One region of the Polymorphospora sp. A560 genome, then DNA from elsewhere that is predicted to be linked to it. Evidence: riboswitches for the same ligand, from Rfam matches in the RefSeq annotation. Region 1 holds a riboswitch; each other region holds the start of a gene.

Region 1 (7,013 bases):
TGGCCGGGCAGTTCGACGGTGACCACCCGGTGGTCGGCGGCGAGGTCGGCGACGGCCTCGGCGAGGAAGCCGGCGGTGGCGGCCAGCCCCGGTACGACCAGCAGGGTCGGGCCGGCGCCGCGGTCGTGGTGGATGCTCATCGGGATCCTCCGGAAAGGCCGAGGCGGTGCCGCAGCAGCGGTTTGTCGATCTTGCCGACCGGGGTGCGGGGTATCTCGTCGACGAACCGGACGGTGCCGTCCAGCCCGTGGGCGCGCAGGACGTCCTCCACGATCTTGCCGACCTCGTCGGTGGACCGGCCGGTGGCGGGCCGGACCGCGACGGCGACCTGGGCGGCGTACCGTCCGGGGTGGACGGCGAGGCAGACCGCGGTGTCGACGGCGCCGGTGCCGGCGATCTCGTCGTCGAGCATCGGGGCGAGCACCGGCCCGGCCGGGGTGGCCAGCGCCTCGGAGACCCGGCCCAGGATGCGGTAGGAGCCGTCGGGTCCGCGGCGGGCCACGTCGCCGGTCCAGAACTCGGGGGTGCGGAAGGTGCGGGCGTTGGCCTCGTCGTTGCCGAGGTAGCCCTCGCTGGTGCAGTCCGACTTCAGGACCAGCTCGCCGATGTCCGGCTCGGTGCCGACCGTCTCGGCGAAGGGTTCCAGGCGGGTGCCGACACCGCGTACGGGGATCATGCCGGCGTCGGCCTGAACCTCGTCGGTCATGTTGCCCAGCGCGAGACCGAACTCGGTGGAGCCGTAGATCTGCCGGATCCGGATGCCGAGCACCTCGTCGGCCCGCCGGATGACGGCCGGGGGCAGGTAGGCGCCACCGCACAGCGGCCGGCGCAGCCGGGACAGGTCTACCTCGCCGTCCGCCGCCGCCACCAGGTCCTCGTAGTGTTTCGGCAGCGCGCTCATCACCGTGATCCCGTACGTGGCGAGCTGGCGCAGCAGTACGTCCGCCGGGGTGGCCGGGTCGGCCAGCACCAGGCGGGCCCCGGACAGCAGCGCGGCGAAGACGTGCAGGTCGGTGGCGTGCGCGACGTCGAGGGTGTGCCGGCACAGGAACGCGTCGGTGTCGCGGATGTCGACGTCGGCGATCCAGCGACGGCGCTCCCGCACGAACTTGTCCTGCCGCCAGGCCATCAGCTTCGGGAAGCCGGTGGACCCGGAGGTCCACAGGGTGCGGAAGATCCGGTGGTGCACCTCGGTGGCGGGCTCCGCGAGCGGGTCGGCGGCGCCCAGCTCGTCGAGGCCCACGGTGGGCGGCCCGGGCGGCAGCTCGCGGTGACCGTCGGTCACCACCAGGACCGGCTCGGTACGGTCCAGCGCGGTGCGCAGGTCGGCCGCGTCGAAGTTGCCCATCAGCGGTACGTAGCGGGCGCCGAGCCGGGCCACGGCGATGATCAGTGCGACGTATCCGATGCTGTTGCGCATGGCGAAGGCGACGCTGTCGTCGGCGCGTACGCCCCGGGCGGCCAGGCCGCCGGCCAGGCGGTCGACCAGCGCGACCAGTTCGGTGTAGCTGACCGCGTCTCCTCCCGTGGTCTCGACGGCGGGTGCGTCGGGGCGGGCCGCGGCGACCGCGCGTACGGCCGTGTAGAGCGTGTCCGGGTCTTCGGCGGTCATGCCGTCCACCCGGCGTACGTGGCGAACCGCCAGTCCTTGGCCAGGCAGTCGACCTGCGCGTAGCCGGCCTGCCGCAGCCAGTCGAGTTGGGTGTCGACGTCGATGCAGATGTCGTGCTTCATCCGCTCGCGGCCGGCGGCCCACTCGTCGGCCGGCGTCTCGGAGTCGTGCACGTGCTTCTCGTGCTGGCGGTCGTAGAGCGCCTCGATCGCCGGGGTGGGCGCGAGCACCTGCTCGACGTTGACGAACAGGCCGCCCGGGCGCAGTACGTCGCGGATGCGGGCGAACAGGTCGCGCTTGCCCTCGTGCGGCAGGTGGTGGATCGCCAGGCCGGAGACGACGGCGTCGAACGGGCCGACCGGCAGCGGGTCGGTGAGGTCGGCGACCAGCGTGCGAACGTGCTCGACGGTCTCGAAACGCTGCACGGCCTTGGCCAGCATCGGCTGCGACCGGTCGACGAGGAGCAGTTCGGCGTCGGGCAGCCGCTCCAGCAGCGCCGCGCTGAGCAGGCCGGTGCCGGCGCCCAGGTCGAGGATGCGGGGCCGGCGGGGCACCGACATGGCGACCACGCTGACCGCGCTGCCGTAGAGGAGGTCGAACGACGGGATCAGTTGCCGCCGCAGCGCGTCGAAGGTCGCCGGATTCCAGAGTTCGGTGGTCACAGGTCTCCCCCCATCAGCCTTACGGCAATGGATCGGTCAGGGCTGGGCGGTGGCCGAGCTACGCCACAATGGGCGGCCGGATTCGCGCCAGACATTGACCGTGGTGCAGTGGTTTCACCCGGTCCCCCTGCTTGCCGAGATCCAGAAAGAATGCACCCGGCAGCAATGCCACCTGGCCACGTCGCCGAGCATCACTATAGACGATGATCATTCAGTTAGAAACGGGTAGATCATCTGACGAACCCGACGGATACGGGCCCTTCGAATTCACGTCCGTCGCACCGTTGCCATATTGCGGAGAGTGACTGTCGGGAGGGTGACATCCGGGGTGGCACATGCCACCCACCAGCGGATTGACAGCGGGTGGGCGACTCCGAAAGACTTACCGTCCACAACAGAAGATGCGTGCACCGTGGGGGAAGTCCGGTCGAAGTCCGGCGCTGGCCCGCAACGGTAGGCCGTCGAGCACTGCATTGTGCCCGGCGGTGAGCCCGAATGCCCACCTGCGCGCAAACCCGCTCCTCACCCGTCGTGGCCCACGGGACGGAGTCCGGATAAATCCCCACCGCGCACCGTGAGCGCAGGGACCTCCGGCCTCGTTACCTTCGGGCCGGAAAGGCGTGCCCACACATGGTCCGCTCGCTATCCCGGCACAAACTCCCCGCCCTGCTGTGCGGCGTACTCGCCGCCGCCCTGACCGTCGCGGCACCGGCCGCCGCGGCCGCCGCCCCGCCGACCCTGAGCCGCTCCGACGCCGCCGCCGGCTGGCTGGCCCGGCAGATGGTCGACGGCGAGCGCTTCGAGACCGAGTTCGGCGGCGTCAGCTACCCCGACCAGGGCCTCACCATCGACGCCGTCTTCGCGTTCGCCGCCGCCAAGGTCGCCGACGAGAACGGCGCCAAGGCGCTCACCTGGCTCGCCCGGCCGGAGATCCTCACCGGCTACGTCGGCGACGGCAGCACCGAGGCTTACGCCGGCGCCACCGCCAAGCTCACCCTCGCCGCCCAGGTCCGGGGTGTCGACCCGACCGCGTTCGGCGGCGTCGACCTGGTCGCCCGACTGCGCGGCCTGGAAGACCCGTCCGGCCGGTTCTCCGACCGGTCCGCGTGGGGCGACTACAGCAACGCCTTCAGCCAGTCCTTCGCTCTGCTCGCCCTCGACCGCACCCCGGCCGGCGCCCCCGCCACCGCCGCCGCGTTCCTGGCCGGCAGCCGCTGCGCCGACGGCGGCTACCCGCTGCTGTTCGCGCAGGCCACCTGCGTCAGCGACGTCGACGCGACGGCGCTGGCCGTGCAGGCCCTGCTGGCCGTCGACCGGTACGCCGACGCGGCGGCCGGGCTCGCCTGGCTGACCGGCGTACAGGCCGCGAACGGCTCGTTCGGCAACGCGGCCGGCGAGCCGAACGCCAACAGCACCGGTCTCGCCGCCCAGGCGCTGTGGGCCGGCGGGCGGCTGATCGCCGCCGCCAGGGCGAACATCTTCCTGCTCGGGCTCCAGGTCGGCTGCTCCGGCCCGGTGGCCGACCGTGGCGCGGTCGCGTACACCGGCGCCGGCTTCGACCCGGCCACCGCACCCCGGGCCACCGCCCAGGCCGTCCCGGGGCTGGCCGCGGTCGGCTTCGCGAAGCTCTCCGCCACCGGCGCCCGCGGCGCCGCGCCCACCCTGGCGTGCCGGTGAGTACGGCGATCGCGCGGACCCGACGCTGGGCCGCGACCCTCGCCGCGCTCCTGGTGCTGACCGCCGGCCTCACCGTCGCCGAGCCGGCACCCCGGGCCGCGCACGCCGCGGCCTGCGTCGGGACGACCGGCGTCACGGTCGTCGTCGACTTCACCGCCTTCGGCGGGTCGATCGAGGTACGGTGCGCGCCCGGCGACCCGGCCACCGGGCTGGCCGCCCTCCAGGGCGCCGGCTTCGCCGTCACCGGTACGGCCCGGTGGGGGCTGGCGTTCGTCTGCCGCCTCGACGGGCTGCCGACCGCTGCCACCGAACCGTGCGTCAACACCCCGCCGGCCAGCGCGTACTGGTCGTACTGGCACGCGCCGGCCGGCGGCAGCTGGTCGTACAGCACGCTCGGCGCCAGCAGCTACAACCCGGCACCGGGCACTGTGGAGGGATGGTCGTTCGGGTCCGGCGCGGCCCCGGGCATCTCGCCCCCGTGATCCGCTGACGATCCGGGCCGGGCGGCTTCCCCCCGCCCGGCCCGGATGTGTCGGCCCGGTCCCGTACCCTCCCGCCAGGCATTTCGGGTTCCGGTGGAGGAGAACGGGTCATGAGCAGTCTCGGTGTGCACTTCGCGATCGACGAGGAGGCGGCGGCCCGGCTGCTGTCGGCCGACGACGACGCGGCGGTGATGGCGATCGTCACCGGGATCGAGGAGGCCTGGGACGAGGTCGACCACTGCGAGACCGACAAGGCCTGGGACGCGATCCACCGCTGCCTGACCGACGGCCTGCTCGGCTACGACAACGGCGACTATCCCCTCAACGCGGCGGTCCTCGGCGGTCTCCAGGTCCACGAGGACGACGACTACATCGTCGGCCTCCTCACCCCGGACCGGGTACGCGACGTCGCCGAAGCGCTCGTCCCGGTCGACCGCGACCGGCTGCTCGCCGGCTACCGGGCGATCGACGTCGAGGACTACGGCGTGAACCACGGCGCCGAGGACTTCGAATACACCTGGGCGAACTTCACCGATCTCGTGGCCTTCTTCCAGCGCGCCGCCCGCGACGGCAAGCACGTGATCTTCACCGTCGACCAGTGAGCGTCAGCGACCGCTGTCACTCCAGGTGGAACGTTGCCGACCCCCGTTCGGCGGCCGTGCCCACCGGCTCGATGAACAGCAGCCCGGTGCGGTGGCGGACGTACCGGCCGGGGAAGTTCCCCGATTCGAGCGAGATCCCGGCACCGTCGGCCAGTCCGGGCCGGCGTACGAAGCTCGCGTCGGCCCGGAACAGGGCCGAGCCGTCGTCGCGCTCCAGGTGGATCTCGTAGTTGCGGTGCCGCAGGTAGTGGCCGGGGAAGTTGGTCGACTCCAACGACACCGACCCGGCGCCGGCCAGGCCGGTGACGATCCGGAACTGGGAGTCGGCCAGGTTCGTCACGTTCGGCTCGACCCGGCCCCGGTAGGCGGAGTGGCGGACGAAGTTGGCGGGGAGGTCGTGCGAACGCAGCCGTACCGGGGTCGCGCCGTCGGGGACCGGGATGCCGAAGTTGGGCGTGCCGTCGGCGTTCCAGTACAGCTTCTGGATACGGGTCCGCCGGTTCGGGTCGTTGAGCGGGTCGCCGCTGATGTCCCGGTAGTTGCGGTCGTGGTAGACGAGGATGTCGCTCTGCCCGTCGTCGGACGTGGTGAACGAGTTGTGGCCGGGACCGTACTGGCCGGTGGCGGCGTTGCTGGCGAAGACCGGGGTCGGGCTCTTCGTCCAGGACGCCGGGTTGAGCAGGTCCGCCGTCGCGGCGGCGGTCAGCAGGCCGAGACAGTAGTTGGCATCTGTCGCGCTGGCCGAGTAGGTCAGGAAGATCCGGCCGTTGCGCTGGATCACCGCCGGTCCCTCGGCCACCCGGAAGCCCCGGGTCTCCCAGTCGTACGTCGGCACGGTCAGCCGGGTCACCGGGCCGGTGATCGTCCACGGGTCGGCGCCCATCCGCGCCAGGTAGAGGTTGGAGTTGGTGGCGATCCCCGGCTCCTGCTGCGCCCAGGTCAGGTAGCGCACCCCGCCGGCGACGAACGTCGAGGCGTCCAGGGCGAAGGTGTCCCACGGCGTGGTGATCCGGCCGCGTTCGGTCCACGAGCCGCCGAGCGGGTTCGCGGCGGAGTTCTCCAGCACGTACATCCGGATCCGCCAGATGTCGTCGGCCCGGCCGGCGGCGAAGTAGACGTACCACCGGCCGTTGATGAAGTGGATCTCCGGTGCCCAGATGTGGGCGCTCATCTCGCCGCTGGTGTGCCGGCGCCAGATCGTGGTCTCCGGGGCGGTGGAGAGCCCTTGCAGGGTGGTGGCGCGGCGCAGCACGATGCGGTCGTACTCGGGCACCGTGGCGGTCAGGTAGTAGTAGCCGTCGGTGTGCCTGACGATGTGCGGGTCGGCCCGCTGGGCGACCAGCGGGTTGGTGTGGTTGACCGCCGGGGCGGCGGGGGCCGGTGCCGCCGGCAGCAGGCTCGCCAGCACGGCGAGCACTGTCGCGGTGGCGACCCGGCGGACGAGACCGGCGCGGCGCGGCGCGGCGGGACTGGTCATCGGCGTCTCCTCGTACGGTCCGGTCGGCGGCGGATGCGGCCCGCCGATCACTGGTAGCCGCCAGCATTGTGAAGGCTAACATCGATGCTTATCAAGCGTTCCGGACGACTTAGTTGCCACTCCATCCCATGTCCAAGCAGGTAGATCCACCAGCAATCCTGTTCGACCAACACTGACCGGCAGCTTGACAAGCCATATTGTTAACGCGACCATCATCGATGCATTCCGTCGACGGCAGGGAGCGGGCCGATGCCACCCATCCGTGAGAAGCAACCCCACCGCACGCGGCCGCGCTGGCGCGCGGGCCTCGCCGCCGGCCTCGTCCTCGTCGTGACGGGCACCGCCGCGACCGTCGCCATGCCGGCGGCCTCTGCCGCCACCGTCGACACCAACGCCTACTACGTGCTCGTCAACCGGCACAGCGGCAAGGCCCTCGACGTCTACAACCTGGCCACCAACGACGGCGCCCCGATCAACCAGTACGCCCGCAACGACGGCGCG
Region 2 (7,013 bases), 3.8 Mb from region 1:
GGTGCGGATCTGGAACTCCCACAGCGAGTAGCCGTACGGGGTGGCCCGGGTGGTGCCGTGCACCCGGACGAACCGCCCCGACCCGGTGACGGTGAGGTTCTGCACGCCGCCGGTGCCGTTCGTCGTGGTGTGGACGGTGGTCCAGGTGTTGCCGTCGGCGGAGGTCTGGATCGTGAAGGCGACGCCGTACGCCGCCTCCCAGTTCAGGGTCACGCCGCAGATCGCCTGGGTGCTGCCGAGGTCGACGCGCAGCCACTGCGGGTCGGCGGCGGCGCTGGACCAGCGGGTGCCGGTGTTGCCGTCGACGGCCGCGCTGGCCGGGTAGGCGCCGGACTCGACCGAGGAGGCGAGTGCCGGGCGGCCCTGGGCGGCGTTGGTGGTGCCGCAGCCGCCGGGTGCGCTGCCGCCGTACACCTGGAACTCGAACAGCGACACGCCCCAGGCGGTGGCCCGCCTCGTGGTGTGCAGCCGTACGTAGCGGGCGGTGCCGGCCACGGTCAGGCTCTGGTCGCCGCCGGTGCCGCCGACGGTGGTGTGTGCCGTGGTCCAGGAGGAGCCGTCGGTCGACAGTTGGATGGTGAAGTCGCTGGCGTACGCGGTCTCCCAGCGCAGCGCGACCCGGCTGACCGCGACCGGTGAGCCGAGGTCGACGCGTAGCCACTGCGGGTCGGCGGCGGCGCTGGACCAGCGGGTGCCGTTGTCGCCGTCGACGGCGGCGGAGGCCGGGAACGCGATCGACTCGGTCGACGACGCGGTGACCGGCCGGCCCTGCGAGAGCAGGATCTCCGCCGCGCTGGCGGTCACTGTGGTGGCCACGACGTATCCGCCGAGCAGGGCGACGAGGGCGGCGCCCAGGGCGCCGAGGCGTAGCCAGGTGGGGCGGGCGGGCCATCGGCCGGTCGGGGGCGGGGTGGGACGCATGGCAGCTCCTCTTCGACAGGGCGTGGTGTGTCGACCCGGTTACCAACCGATGACGACCGCATGAGAGAGCGCTCTCTTAATCGGACACTCTGAACCGTGTTTCGAGGTATGTCAATGCCTAGTCAACGCTCGGGGAGCGCTCCCCGACAAGATCAACTATGCTGACGGCCGGTTCCCGGCGCCGGGCGGGGTGGTTTCAGGAGCCGTCGGGCAGCGCGGCCGCGTCGCGGGTGGCGTACGGGGCACGGTCGGCCGCCACCAGCAGCACCCCGATCGTCAGCCCGGTCGCCGACCCGACGGCCGCGTACAGCGAGTCGGTGTCGGCCGAGTTGACCGGGACACTGCCGGCGAGCGCGGTCGGCAGGGTCGCGATCGGCGTACCGAACATCAGCAGGAACAGCCAGAACATCGTCAGCACCGGATAGCCGATGGCCAGGAGGATGATCGTCGCGCCCTGCGCGTCCCACGCGGGCCGGCCGGCGGGCCAGCGCGCGGACAGCAGCGAGAGCCCGGCCAGCAGCACCACCCCGAGCAGCAGCGACGGACCCAGCCGCTCGTACGGCTCGACCAGCCGGATCCAGGCCGCACCGGCCGCGCCGAGCGCCAGCACGGCCGTGGCCGGCGCCAGCCGGCGGAGCAGGTGGTTCGGGATGGCCCGGTCGGCCGCCACGGTGCCGACACCGGCCGGTGCCGTCAGGACACCGGCGGCGAGCGCCGAACCGACCGTCAGCACGAGCAGTGTCCCGCTGACCGTGAGCGCGGCCGGCGTGAGCGCCGGCTCGGTGTCGGTCGGGGATTCGATGAGCGCCGCCAGCGGTGTCAGGGCCACGCCGACCGCGGCGGCGACGACCAGCGCCCGGCGGTCGGGACGGCGGGACCGTCGCCCGGTCGCCGCGACCGTGCCCACGGCCAGGCAACCGAGCACCGCCAGCGCGGTGGCCGCCGGCCAGCCGGCCAGGTCGGAGCGGTCCAGCGCCACGTCGGCGCCGATCCAGAGCAGGCCGGCGGTGACACCGGTCCGGGTGGCCCGCCGATCCCCACGAGCGGCCAGGACCAGCCCGAGTATGACCGCGACGATGGCCATGAAGCGCAGGTCGCGCACCCAGTAGGTGTTGTTCTCCGCGTACGCGTCCGGGCCGCTCGGCTCGGTGAGCGGCTGCAACACCGCCAGCCCGACCGCCCAGCCGACCGCTGCCGCGGCGGCGGCCACGATGCCGGCCAGCGACACGGCGCCCGCCGGCGACACGATGCCGGACCGGCGTGGGGCCTCGGTCGGGGGCGGGGGTTCGGACCCGCGTCGCCATCCTGCGCGCACGCGTGGACCGTACCGCACCGCGGTCGGTTCCGGGGCGCCCCCCGGCTCGGTCGTTTCGTGTCTCACGCGACACGCCGCGCCTAGATGTTGGGTGTGACTTTTGCGGGTCCCCTATATATGGTGTCCCCCGTAGCTGGTTCGGCCGCCCGTCCGGGGCGGTCGAGGCAAGAGGGAACCCGGTGCGAGTCCGGGACTGCCCCGCAGCGGTGAGTGGGAACGACAGCCGTCAGAAGCACTGGGCGCCACCCGGCCACGAGCCGGGCCGCCTGGGAAGCGACGGCCGGTAGGCGAACGCGGAGACTCCGCGCCGGCCCACGAGTCCGAAGACCTGCCAGCACACCGCGCACGCCCGTGCGCGGTGGTCCGAGGCCGCGCGGGACGGCCGACGCCATCGTGATCCTCGCCGGCCCGGCGGGGCCGTCGGTGTCGTCCGCGCGCCGCCATCCGGACCCCTGGACCGAAGTCGCGAGGAGAGTGTTGTGACGGTCACCGAGGTCGCCCCGGCACCGGCGGACGCCGGAGCGCCCGCTGCCAGGCGGACCCAGATGCAGGTGCGCAAACGTAACGGCTCGACCGAGCCGGTCGACGTCAACAAGATCGTCCGGGCCGTCGACCGGTGGGCCGACGACCTCGCCGACGTCGACCCGCTGCGGGTCGCGACCAGGACGATCAGCGGCCTGTACGACGGCGCCACCACCGCCGAACTCGACCGGCTGTCGATCCAGATCGCCGCCGAGATGATCGGCGAGGAACCGCAGTACTCGCGTCTCGCCGCCCGGCTGCTCGGCGCCTACGTCGACAAGGAGGTACGCGGCCAGGGCATCGCCTCGTTCAGCCAGGCGATCCGGCTCGGCCACGCCGAGGGGCTGATCGGCGACGAGACCGCCGAGTTCGTCCGGATCAACGCCCGCAAGCTCGACGACGCCATCGACCCCGACGGGCACCTGCGGTTCGAGTACTTCGGACTGCGCACCGTCTACGACCGCTACCTGCTGCGGCACCCGACCAGCCGGCTGGTCGTGGAGACCCCGCAGTACTGGCTGCTGCGGGTCGCCTGCGGACTGTCCACCAACCCGGCCGAGGCGATCGCCTTCTACCGGCTGATGTCGTCGCTGGCCTACCTGCCCAGCTCGCCGACGCTGTTCAACTCCGGCACCCGGCACACCCAGATGTCGTCGTGCTATCTCGTCGACTCGCCGCGCGACGAACTCGGCTCCATCTACGAGCGCTACGCCCAGGTCGCGCACCTGTCGAAGTTCGCCGGCGGGATCGGCATCTCGTGGTCCCGGGTCCGCTCGCGGGGAGCGCTGATCCGGGGCACCAACGGCAAGTCCAACGGCATCGTCCCGTTCCTGCGTACCCTGGACGCCTCGGTCGCCGCGGTCAACCAGGGTGGCCGACGCAAGGGCGCCGCCTGCGTCTACCTCGAACCGTGGCACCCCGACATCGAGGAGTTCCTCGAGCTGCGCGACAACACCGGCGAGGACGCCCGCCGTACCCACAACCTGAACCTCGCCAACTGGATCCCCGACGAGTTCATGCGCCGGGTCGAGGCCGACGGGGTCTGGTCGCTCTTCGACCCCGACGAGGTACCGGAACTGCCCGACCTGTGGGGCGAGGAGTTCGACGCCGCCTACCGCGCCGCCGAGGCCGACGGCCGCCACGTGCGCCAGGTCAAGGCCCGCGACCTGTACGGCCGGATGATGCGCACCCTCGCCCAGACCGGCAACGGCTGGATGACCTTCAAGGACGCCGCCAACCGGCTGTGCAACCAGACCGCCGAACCCGGCAACGTGGTGCACCTGTCCAACCTGTGCACCGAGATCATCGAGGTCTCCAGCGACACCGAGACCGCCGTGTGCAACCTCGGCTCGGTCAACCTGGCCGCCCACGTCGCCGGCGACGACATGGACTGGCCGAAGCTGCGCGCCACCGTACGCACCGCGGTCACCTTCCTCGACCGGGTCATCGACATCAACTACTACCCGAGCCCGGCGGCGGCGGCGAGCAACCCCCGCTGGCGCCCGGTCGGCCTCGGCGTCATGGGCCTGCAGGACGTCTTCTTCGCGCTCCGGCTGCCGTTCGACGCGCCCGCCGCCCGGGAACTGTCCACCCGGATCGCCGAGGAGATCTACCTGACCGCCCTGGAGACCTCCGCCGACCTCGCCGAGCGCGCCGGCCCGCACCCGGCGTACGGCCAGACCCGCGCCGCCCGCGGCGACCTCCAGCCCGACCTGTGGGGGGTCACCCCGACCCAGACCGACCGCTGGGCCGCGCTTCGCGAGCGCGTCTCCCGCTACGGCCTGCGCAACTCGCTGCTCGTCGCGATCGCCCCGACGGCCACCATCGCCTCGATCGCCGGCTGCTACGAGTGCGTCGAGCCGCAGGTCTCCAACCTGTTCAAGCGCGAGACGCTGTCCGGCGAGTTCCTCCAGATCAACACCGCGCTCGTCGGTGAGCTGAAGGCCCGGGGGCTGTGGACCGAGCCGGTCCGGGCGGCGATCCGCCGCGCCGAGGGCTCCGTGCAGGGCATCGCCGAACTGCCCGGGGACGTCCGCGAACTCTTCCGCACCGCCTGGGAGCTGCCGCAGCGGGCGCTGATCGACCTCGCCGCCGAGCGGTCGCCGTACATCGACCAGAGTCAGTCACTGAACCTGTTCATGAGCGCACCCAGCATCGGCAAGCTCAGCTCGATGTACCTCTACGCCTGGAAGTCCGGGCTGAAGACGACGTACTACCTGCGGTCGCGACCGGCGACCCGGATCCAGCAGGCGACCGTCGCGGTCACCCGCCCGGACGCCGCCATCCCGGCGCCGGCCGTGATCGTGCCGCCCGTCGACGAGGCGCTCGCCTGCTCCCTGGAGAACCCCGAGTCCTGCGAGGCCTGCCAGTGACCACCGAAACCCGTACCCCGATGCTGCTCGACCCGGGCATGGACCTGACCCTGCGACCGATGCGCTACCCGCACTTCTTCGACCGGTACCGCGACGCGATCAAGAACACCTGGACCGTCGAGGAGGTCGACCTGCACTCCGACCTCGCCGACCTGGCCAAGCTGTCGCCGGCCGAACGGCACCTGGTGAGCCGGCTCGTCGCGTTCTTCGCCACCGGCGACACGATCGTCGCCAACAACCTGGTGATCAACCTCTACCAGCACGTCAACTCCCCGGAGGGCCGGCTCTACCTGTCCCGGCAGCTATTCGAGGAGGCGGTGCACGTCCAGTTCTACCTGAACCTGCTCGACACGTACGTGCCCGACGACGAGGAGCGGTTCGCCGCGTTCGCCGCCATCGAGAACATCCCGTCGATCCGGCGCAAGGCCGAGTTCTGCTTCCGCTGGATCGACTCGATCTTCGAGCTGCGTGAGCTGCGGACCCGGGAGGACCGGCGGGCGTTCCTGCTCAACCTGATCTGCTTCGCCGCCTGCATCGAGGGCCTGTTCTTCTACGGCGCCTTCGCGTACGTCTACTTCCTGCGCTCGCGCGGCCTGCTCAACGGCCTGGCCTCCGGCACCAACTGGGTGTTCCGCGACGAGTCGATGCACATGGCGTTCGCGTTCGACGTGGTCGAGACCGTACGCCGCGAGGAACCCGATCTGTTCGACGACGACCTCGCCGAACAGGTCCGGCGGATGCTCGCCGAGGCGGTCGAGTGCGAGGTGCAGTTCGCCGAGGATCTCCTCGACGGCGGGGTGTCCGGGCTGTCGCTGCCGGACATGCGCGAGTATCTCCAGCACGTCGCCGACCGGCGGCTGGCCCAGCTCGACATCGCCCCGCTCTACGGCTCGTCGAACCCGTTCGCGTTCATGGAGTTGCAGGACGTGCAGGAGCTGTCGAACTTCTTCGAGCGGCGGGTGTCGGCGTATCAGGTCGGGGTGACCGGCGCCGTCACCTTCGACGACGACTTCTAGCCAGCCGTCGCCGGTCGCGCCCCCGGGTGCGGCCGGCGACGGCTAGCCGGAGGCGCGCAGGTGGCGGCCGTCGCGGCGGCGCTCCTGGACCAGGGTGACGAGGTCTTCCCGGGCCCGGGCGACCCGCGACCTGATCGTCCCGACCGGGCAGCCGCAGACCTCGGCCGCCTCGGCGTAGCTCAGCCCGGCGACCTGGGTGGCGACGAACGCCTCGCGCCGGTCGGCGGGCAGCGCGTCGAGCAGGTCACGCAGCACGATCTCGTCCTCGAACCGGTGCGGGGCGCTGCGGGCCAGGGTCGCCTCGGCGGCGTGCTCCCAGTTCTCCAGGGCGGCGACGCGCGGCCGTACGGTGACCGCCCGGACGTGGTCGACGGCGACCCGGCGGGCGATCGCCAGCAGCCAGGTCTTCGCCGACGACCGGCCGGCGAAACGGGGCAGCGACCTCATGGCCCGCAGATAGGTCTCCTGCGCCAGGTCCTCGGCCTCGGAGGCGTCGGTGAGGTGGCCCAGGAAACGGATCACCTGTTGCTGGGTGGCCTGGATGAACGACGACGCGGCGGCCCGGTCACCGCGGCCGGCGGCCAGCGCCCATCGGGTGATCTCGTCGTCGCTGTCCGGCGTCTGCATGGGGAAAGGCTAGCCCCCTGATCCGCGCTCCGGACAGGTGTACCCCGGATGGAACCGGCGTGCGGTGCCGTCCGACTATGGGGTGATGGGGTGCGATGAGTGTCGCGAGGCGCTGTCAGCCGGCCTGGATGGCGAGGACGGTCCGGTCGAGCGGGGGGCAGCTGACGCACATTTGGACATTTGTCCGCAGTGTCGGGAATGGTACGACAATGCGGCATTGGTGACACGGCTGACCCGTAC
Region 3 (7,013 bases), 3.6 Mb from region 1:
GGCGCGGGACCTGGCGGCGTTGAGGTCGCGGACCTTCCTCGCGTTCACCATGTTCAGTTCTTCGAGCATGATCATTCGGGACAGGAAGGAGTCCGGGGTGGCGCTGTTGAGCATGACGGCCGCCGCCTGCAGGCGCCCGTCCCGGTAGGACTGGGCACCCATGACCTGGACCTGACCGCTCAGACCTTCCAGGTCGTGTTCGGCCTTGTTCAGCTCGAGGGTGAGATGCAACTGCCGGGCGCGGGATTCCTCGAGTGCCGCCTTGGCCTTCACGAACTCCCGGTTGGTGGATTCGAGTACGTCCCGAAGCAGCGGCGGCCCGTCGGTTCCGTGCCCGGACGGCGGCGGCTCGGGGGGAACCGCGAGGGCGGGCGTGCCCAGGGTGACGACCGCGAGCCCGGCGGCGACCGCCCGGACCAGCGCCCGTACCGGCCAGCGCGGCCGGACCGGCCGTAGCCGTTCGGGTGGGTGCTTGGAAGTGTTCATCGTGGTCTCCAGAAGGATCTCCGGCCGGGCCGGCGGGGCGGGCGCGTGGGGGGCGCGCCGGTGCGACTCCTCTTGTGGAGATCTGCCTACGTTCGACTGACGGCCAACCGGATCAGGCTGGGACGCAGATGTGCACCCACCGCCGGCTCGCCGACACTCCTGCCGGACGTGCCCCCGGGAGCGGACTGGAGCAACCGGGTGGCGGGGATCGCGGTCTCGGGTGCCGCGGTGCCGGGCGGGAGGGCGGCGCAGCGCTGGACGTCGTGGCCCGACGAGTCGGCGGCGCAGTGCTGGTTGGAGAGTGCGTCCAGCACGACGGTCGCCGAGCCGGCGGGATGGGAGCCATGGTGATCGGCCGGGCAGGTGCCGCAGATGCCGGGATGAACGATGATCATGCCGACGAGGACGGCGGTGAGCAGGCACAGGCGCCGGAGGTGTTGCCGCAACCGCCATGGCGCCCCGGATCTCATCGCCGCCGATCCTAGTGGCCCGCGATCCGGCCCGGAGCGGGTGGTCCCGTCGATCACGGGTGGGCGCGGCCCGGTCACCGGCGCCGACCCGGTGCGGCCGCCGGTGACCCGGTCGTACGTTCAGCAGCCGCAGCCGCTGCCGGCGCAGTTGCCGGCGGCACCGGTCCCGGCGGCGGCCCGGGTGCCGCGCCGCCGGTGCAGCCACCACATGCCGAGGGCTGCCACGGTGAGCGCGGCGGAGACGACGAGAAGAGAATGCCTGAGTACGGCCGCGCCGGCGGCGGTGACCACGCCGGTCGCGATGAGCAGGGGATGACAACTGATGGCGTTCGATCGTCAGTAGTGATCGCTAGTCGGCTATGGTTCATGTGGTGAATCTGAAGGAGTGGGCGGCGGCCACCGGTATCTCGTATGCGACCGCGCGTCGGCGGTACGAGTCCGGCACGCTGCCTGTTCCTGCATACCGGCTGGGTCGGCTGATCATGGTTGGTGAACCGTTGGCCGGTGTGACCGCGGGGGCCGGGCAGACGGTGGTGTATGCCAGGGTGTCGTCGGTCGAGCAGAAACCTGACCTGGACCGGCAGGTCGCGCGGGTCGTTATCTGGGCCACGGGACAGCACCTCGCGGTGGACCGTGTGGTGACCGAGGTCGGTTCCGCGCTGGACGGGCACCGCAAGGAGTTCCTGGCGCTGCTGCGCGACCCGCGGGTGACGACTGTTGTGGTCGAGCACCGGGACCGGTTCGCCAGGTTCGGTGCCGAGTACGTGGAGGCTGCCCTGGCCGCGCAGGGGCGCCGACTGCTGGTGGTCGATCCGGCCGGGGTCGATGACGACCTGGTCGGCGACGTCACCGAGATTCTGACATCGTTGTGCGTCCGCCTGTATGGCCGTCGTGTCGCCGCGGACCGTGTCCGTCGCGCGGTCGAGGCGGTCACCGGGGGCCCGGTGTGAAGACGGTCCAGGCGTACCGGTTCGCCCTCGACCTCACCGCTGCCCAGGAACGTGACGTGTACGCGCATGCCGGTGCGGCTCGGGTCGCCCGTAACTGGGCTCTCGCCCGGGTGAAGGCCGTCATGGATCAGCGCGCGGCCGAACGCACCTACGGTGTTCCCGACGAGTTGCTGACCCCCACGGTGTCGTGGACGCTCCCGGCGTTGCGGCGGGCGTGGAACGCGGTGAAGCCCGAGGTGGCGCCGTGGTGGTCCGAGGTGTCCAAGGAGGCGTTCAACACCGGCCTCGACGCACTCGCTCGCGGCTTGAAGAGCTGGGCCGACTCCCGCACCGGCAAGCGAGCCGGCCGGCCGGTGGGCTTTCCCCGGTTCGCGTCCCGTCGGCGTACCACACCGTCTGTGCGGTTCACCACCGGGGCGATCCGGGTCGAGGCCGATCGGATGCATGTGGTGCTGCCCCGGCTGGGCCGGTTGAAGCTGCACGAGTCTGCCCGCAAACTGGCCCGCCGCCTCGAGGTGGGCACGGCGCGGATCATGTCCGCGACCGTGCGTCGTGACGGCGGACGCTGGCACGTGTCGTTCACCGTCGAGGTCGAGCGCACCGCCTGTACTCCGGTCCGGCCGGGCACCGTGGTCGGCGTGGATGTCGGTATCAGGCACCTCGCGGTGCTGTCCACCGGGGAGCTGGTCGACAACCCGCGCCATCTCGCCGCTGTGCAGACCCGGCTGCGGCAGCTCGGCCGGGCGCTGTCCCGCAAGATTGGCCCGGACCGGCGCGCCGGCCGACGTGCGTCGAAGCGGTGGGAACGTGCGGCGGCCCGGCTCGGCCGGGCACACGCCCGGGTGGCGAACCTGCGCCGCGACGGGCTGCACAAGCTGACCACCCGCGTCGCCGCCACTGTCGGCACGGTCGTGGTCGAGGACCTCAACGTCTCGGGCATGCTCGCCAACCGCAAGCTGGCCAGGCATGTCGCCGACGCTGGTTTCGCGGAGATCCGCCGCCAGTTGGCGTACAAGACCTTGTGGAACGGTGGCCGGCTGCTGATCGCCGATCGCTGGTATCCATCCTCGAAGACCTGCTCGGGCTGCGGCACGGTGAAAACCAAGCTGGCCCTGTCCGAGCGTGAGTACGTGTGTCAGGCGTGTGGTTTGGTCATCGACCGCGACCACAACGCCGCCGCGAATCTGGCCGCCCTGGCGGCTGAGTTCGACACTGCCGGGAGTGGCCCGGTGGCAGCACGTGGAGCCGACCAGAAGACCCGCGTACGCGGGCGGGTGGCCGTGAAGCGTGAACCCGGCACGACACCAGTCGGTCAGACCGGGACCGTCCCGCCGCAAGGCAGGACTACCAATCGTGAGCTCACCAAAGCTCACTGAGAGGTAACGGGATCACGCAGCAGGCGGCGCGCAGGCGAGGGCGGCGGGACCGCCGGTGATCTTGCTGCGGGTGGGCGGGTCGCCGTCCGTCCGGTGCGGCTTGTGCCCGGGGCGACCGGCGGACGGCGGGACGGTCTGGTTCACGCGGGGTCTCCGTCGGGGTCGGCGGCGCTGCCTATGGTCAGGAACGGGATCGGGCAGTCGGCGCAGGTGCAGTCGGTGAGGCTGTCGCAGCGGGCGTCGACGACCTCGACCAGGGTCGTCCGGATGGCGTTCAGGTCGGCGATCCGCGCGTCGATCTCGGCGATCTTGTCGATCGCGCGCTGTCGCAGGTCGGCGGTCGGGTGCCGGCGGCGGCCGGTGTCGAGAAGGTCGGCCACCTCGTCGAGGGTGAATCCGAGCCGCTGCGCCGCCTTGATCACCTGGAGCAGGGCGACGGTGTCCGGCGGGTAGAGCCGGTGGCCGCCGTTGGAGCGGGCCGGTTCGGCGAGCAGGCCCCGGCGCTCGTAGTAGCGCAGGGTCTGGATGTTCACCCCGGCCTGTTCGGCGACCTCGCCGCTGCGTAGCCCGGGGGTCACCGGGCCGGCCCGGGCGCGGCCGCGGCGGCCCGGCCGACCAGGGACCGCAGTACGTCGGCGTGGCCGGGTGGCACCCGCACGTCGAGGGTCAGCGGGCTGCCGTCGTGGGCCGGGCTGACGGTGAAGGTGAAGAACGAGCAGCAGCTCGCTTCGCGTGCGGTGAGGTCCCTTACCGCCGTTTCGAGGTCGGGCGGGCCGGCCAGGCGAAGTCGGGCGTGGGTCGGGGTGAGCGACTCGACGGCGCGCACGGCGGTGGTGAGCAGGGCGTCGAACTCGGCCAGCCGGGGCGGCCGGTCGGCGGTGGGCAGGCTACAGGCGTCCGGGACGACAAACGGCATCACAGCCTCCTCGTACGGGCGGTTCCGGTGCCGGGTCGGCGCCGGCCATCCGACGGTAAGCCTGTACCCGGGTACCGGATGCAACAGCCCGGACCGCCGCGCGCCCTCACCCGCGCGCCCGACGGGTCGGCGCCACCCGTCGGGCCGGCGGCCGGTCAGGGCAGTGACGGCTCCCGTCGCGCCCGCAGGACGATGTCGTTGCGGTGGTGCGTCCCCGGCGGCGCGGGAACCGTCCGTGGCCGGATCTCGTCGACCAGGACGGCCCAGTCGTCGTCGAGCAGCCCGGCGACCTCCCCGGGCTGGTAGAAGTCGGCCGGGTCGACGTCGAGGTCGTGCCGCGGCGGAAGATCGGCCAGATCGTGACTGACGACGAGCAGGGTTCCGCCGGGTGCGACCGTGGCCAGCAGGCCGCGCAGTACGGCGTGGCCCGGTTCGCGGCGCAGCGGGAAGTACTGGGCCGAGACCAGGTCGAACGGGCCGGCCGGTGGTGGCTCGGTGGCCAGGTCGACCCGGGTCCACGTCACCCGGCCGGTGTCGTCCCCGGCCGCGGCGCGGCGCAGGGCCACGTCCGAGATGTCGACTCCGGTCACCTGCCAGCCGCGCCGGGCCAGCCAGAGCGCGTCGGCACCCTCGCCGCAGCCGAGGTCGAGGGTGCGCCCCGGCCGCAGGTCGGCCACCTCGGCGACGAGGACGCCGTTGGGGTTGCCGCTGAAGAGCTGTTCCCGGCTGAGGTACCTGTCGTCCCAGAACTTCGCGTCCATGGTTACCACCCTCGGTTCGTCGGTGCCGGAGGTGACCGCCTCCGGCGCCAACATGCCGCACCCCGGACGGGTTGACAAAGAAGTTTGCGGAAACCGCAAAGTAGCACCCCGCCGTCCCGTACGTCGGACACCCTCACCCGGACACCGCCCGAAGGCCCGTACGATGGCGGACGGTGCTGGTTCGCCCGACCCGTGAGGGTGGGGCGTCGTAAGAGGGAACCCGGTGCGAGACCGGGACTGCCCCGCAGCGGTGAGTGGGAACGACCGCCGTCATCAGAGCACTGGACCGCGAGGTCTGGGAAGCGACGGCCAGTAGGCGACCATCGGGTCACGCCCACGAGTCCGAAGACCTGCCAGCGCCGCGCACGCCGCCGGTGTGCGCCGCCGGCGGCCTCTCGGGAGGGCCAGGGCGGAAGCCGGTACCGACCCGTACCCTGCCTTCCCCCTCCCGTGCCCCGCCGGGCACCTCGAGGGGAAGGACCCATCCGTTGAGCACCGCATTCGGCCAGAGCACCGTGCTCGGCTATCCGCGCATCGGCACCAACCGGGAGCTGAAGAGGGCCGTCGAGGCCTACTGGGCCGGCACCGTCGACGCCGGCGAACTGGAGCGCACCGCCGCCGGGCTACGCGCCGAGGTCTGGCGGACGCTGCGGGACGCCCGTCTCGACGCGATCCCGTCGAACACCTTCTCCTACTACGACCACGTGCTCGACACCGCCGTCGCCGTCGGCGCGGTTCCGGACCGGTTCGCCCGGCTCGGACTGTCCGAGCTGGACACCTACTTCGCCATGGCCCGTGGCGTCGACGCCGAGCCGGCGCTGGAACTCACCAAGTGGTTCGACACCAACTACCACTACCTGGTGCCGGAGATCGGCCCGGACACCGCCTTCGTCGCCGACCCGGCCAAGGCGCTACGCGAATACGGCGAGGCCCGCGAATTGGGCATCACCACCCGGCCGGTGCTGGTCGGGCCGGCCACGTTCCTGCTGCTGGCCAAGGGCGACGATCCGTTCGCCCGCCTCGACGACCTGGTCGAGGCGTACGCCGGGATCCTCACCGCCCTGGCCGACGCCGGGGTGGCCTGGGTGCAGCTGGACGAGCCCGCGTACGTCGCCGACCGCGCCCCGGCGGAGATCGACGCGCTGCGCCGCGCCTACACCCGGCTCGGTGGGACCGAACACCGGCCACGGATCTTCGTGGCCACCTACTTCGGCGAGCTGGGCGAGGCCCTGCCGGCCCTGCTGGACACGCCGGTCGAGGCGATCGGCGTGGACCTGGTCGCCGGGCGGGGCAACCTCGACCGGCTCGCCGCCGCGGGGCCACTGCGCGGCAGGACCATCGTCGCCGGCCTGGTCGACGGACGGAACATCTGGCGTACCGACCTGCGTGCCGCGGCGGCCGCCGGGGCGGCGGTCGCCGGGCTCGCCGACCACGTCGCCGTCGCCACGTCCTGCTCGTTGCTGCACGTCCCGGTCGACCTGTCCGTCGAGACCCGCCTCGACCCGCACCTGTACGAGCGGCTCGCGTTCGCCCGGCAGAAGGTGGACGAGGTCGTCCTGCTCGGCCGCGCGGTGCGCGACGGCACCGGGCACCTGCCGGCACCGCCGCGCCCGGCGCCGGCGGCGTGGCGGCACGACGACGTACGGGCCCGGCTCGCCGCGCTCGGTCCCGCCGACCGGCGGCGCGGCGACCACGCCGACCGGGCCGCCCGCCAGCAGGAGCGGCTGGGGCTGCCGGAGCTGCCGACCACCACCATCGGGTCGTTCCCGCAGACCGTCGAGCTGCGTAGGGCGCGCGCCGCCCACCGGGCCGGCACCCTCGACGAGGCCGGCTACACCCGGCGGATGCGTGCCGAGGTCGAGCACGTCATCCGGCTCCAGGAGCGGCTCGGTCTGGACGTGCTCGTGCACGGCGAGCCGGAACGCAACGACATGGTGCAGTACTTCGGCGAGCAACTCGACGGGTTCGCCGCCACCGAGCACGGCTGGGTGCAGTCCTACGGCTCCCGCTGCGTACGTCCGCCCATCATCTACGGCGATGTCGCCCGCAAGGCG

Evidence for each region. Region 1 has a riboswitch for cobalamin ahead of QCD66_RS03140 (peptidase). Riboswitches for the same ligand answer to the same signal wherever they lie in the genome.
Region 2: another riboswitch for cobalamin. It lies ahead of QCD66_RS19955 (ribonucleoside-diphosphate reductase subunit alpha); the one in region 1 lies ahead of QCD66_RS03140 (peptidase).
Region 3: another riboswitch for cobalamin. It lies ahead of metE (5-methyltetrahydropteroyltriglutamate--homocysteine S-methyltransferase); the one in region 1 lies ahead of QCD66_RS03140 (peptidase).

Annotation. Positions count from the first base shown of each region.
Region 1 covers NZ_CP122282.1:674,649-681,661, reverse strand. The annotation lists gene QCD66_RS03155 (alpha/beta fold hydrolase) at 1-140, opposite strand, end outside; gene QCD66_RS03150 (class I adenylate-forming enzyme family protein) at 137-1,612, opposite strand; gene QCD66_RS03145 (class I SAM-dependent methyltransferase) at 1,609-2,274, opposite strand; cobalamin riboswitch at 2,657-2,796, shown strand; gene QCD66_RS03140 (peptidase) at 2,905-3,951, shown strand; gene QCD66_RS03135 (hypothetical protein) at 3,942-4,433, shown strand; gene QCD66_RS03130 (YfbM family protein) at 4,544-5,035, shown strand; gene QCD66_RS03125 (family 43 glycosylhydrolase) at 5,052-6,512, opposite strand; gene QCD66_RS03120 (family 43 glycosylhydrolase) at 6,762-7,013, shown strand, end outside.
Region 2 covers NZ_CP122282.1:4,467,549-4,474,561, reverse strand. The annotation lists gene QCD66_RS19965 (discoidin domain-containing protein) at 1-921, opposite strand, end outside; gene QCD66_RS19960 (hypothetical protein) at 1,118-2,236, opposite strand; cobalamin riboswitch at 2,354-2,587, shown strand; gene QCD66_RS19955 (ribonucleoside-diphosphate reductase subunit alpha) at 2,716-5,130, shown strand; gene QCD66_RS19950 (ribonucleotide-diphosphate reductase subunit beta) at 5,151-6,146, shown strand; gene QCD66_RS19945 (sigma-70 family RNA polymerase sigma factor) at 6,189-6,773, opposite strand; gene QCD66_RS19940 (zf-HC2 domain-containing protein) at 6,859-7,013, shown strand, end outside.
Region 3 covers NZ_CP122282.1:5,204,200-5,211,212, forward strand. The annotation lists gene QCD66_RS23075 (hypothetical protein) at 1-486, opposite strand, end outside; gene QCD66_RS23080 (hypothetical protein) at 573-956, opposite strand; gene QCD66_RS23085 (hypothetical protein) at 1,077-1,247, opposite strand; gene QCD66_RS23090 (IS607 family transposase) at 1,328-1,906, shown strand; gene tnpB (IS607 family element RNA-guided endonuclease TnpB) at 1,903-3,282, shown strand; gene QCD66_RS23100 (hypothetical protein) at 3,295-3,426, opposite strand; gene QCD66_RS23105 (MerR family transcriptional regulator) at 3,423-3,860, opposite strand; gene QCD66_RS23110 (hypothetical protein) at 3,857-4,198, opposite strand; gene QCD66_RS23115 (class I SAM-dependent methyltransferase) at 4,354-5,013, opposite strand; cobalamin riboswitch at 5,120-5,332, shown strand; gene metE (5-methyltetrahydropteroyltriglutamate--homocysteine S-methyltransferase) at 5,448-7,013, shown strand, end outside.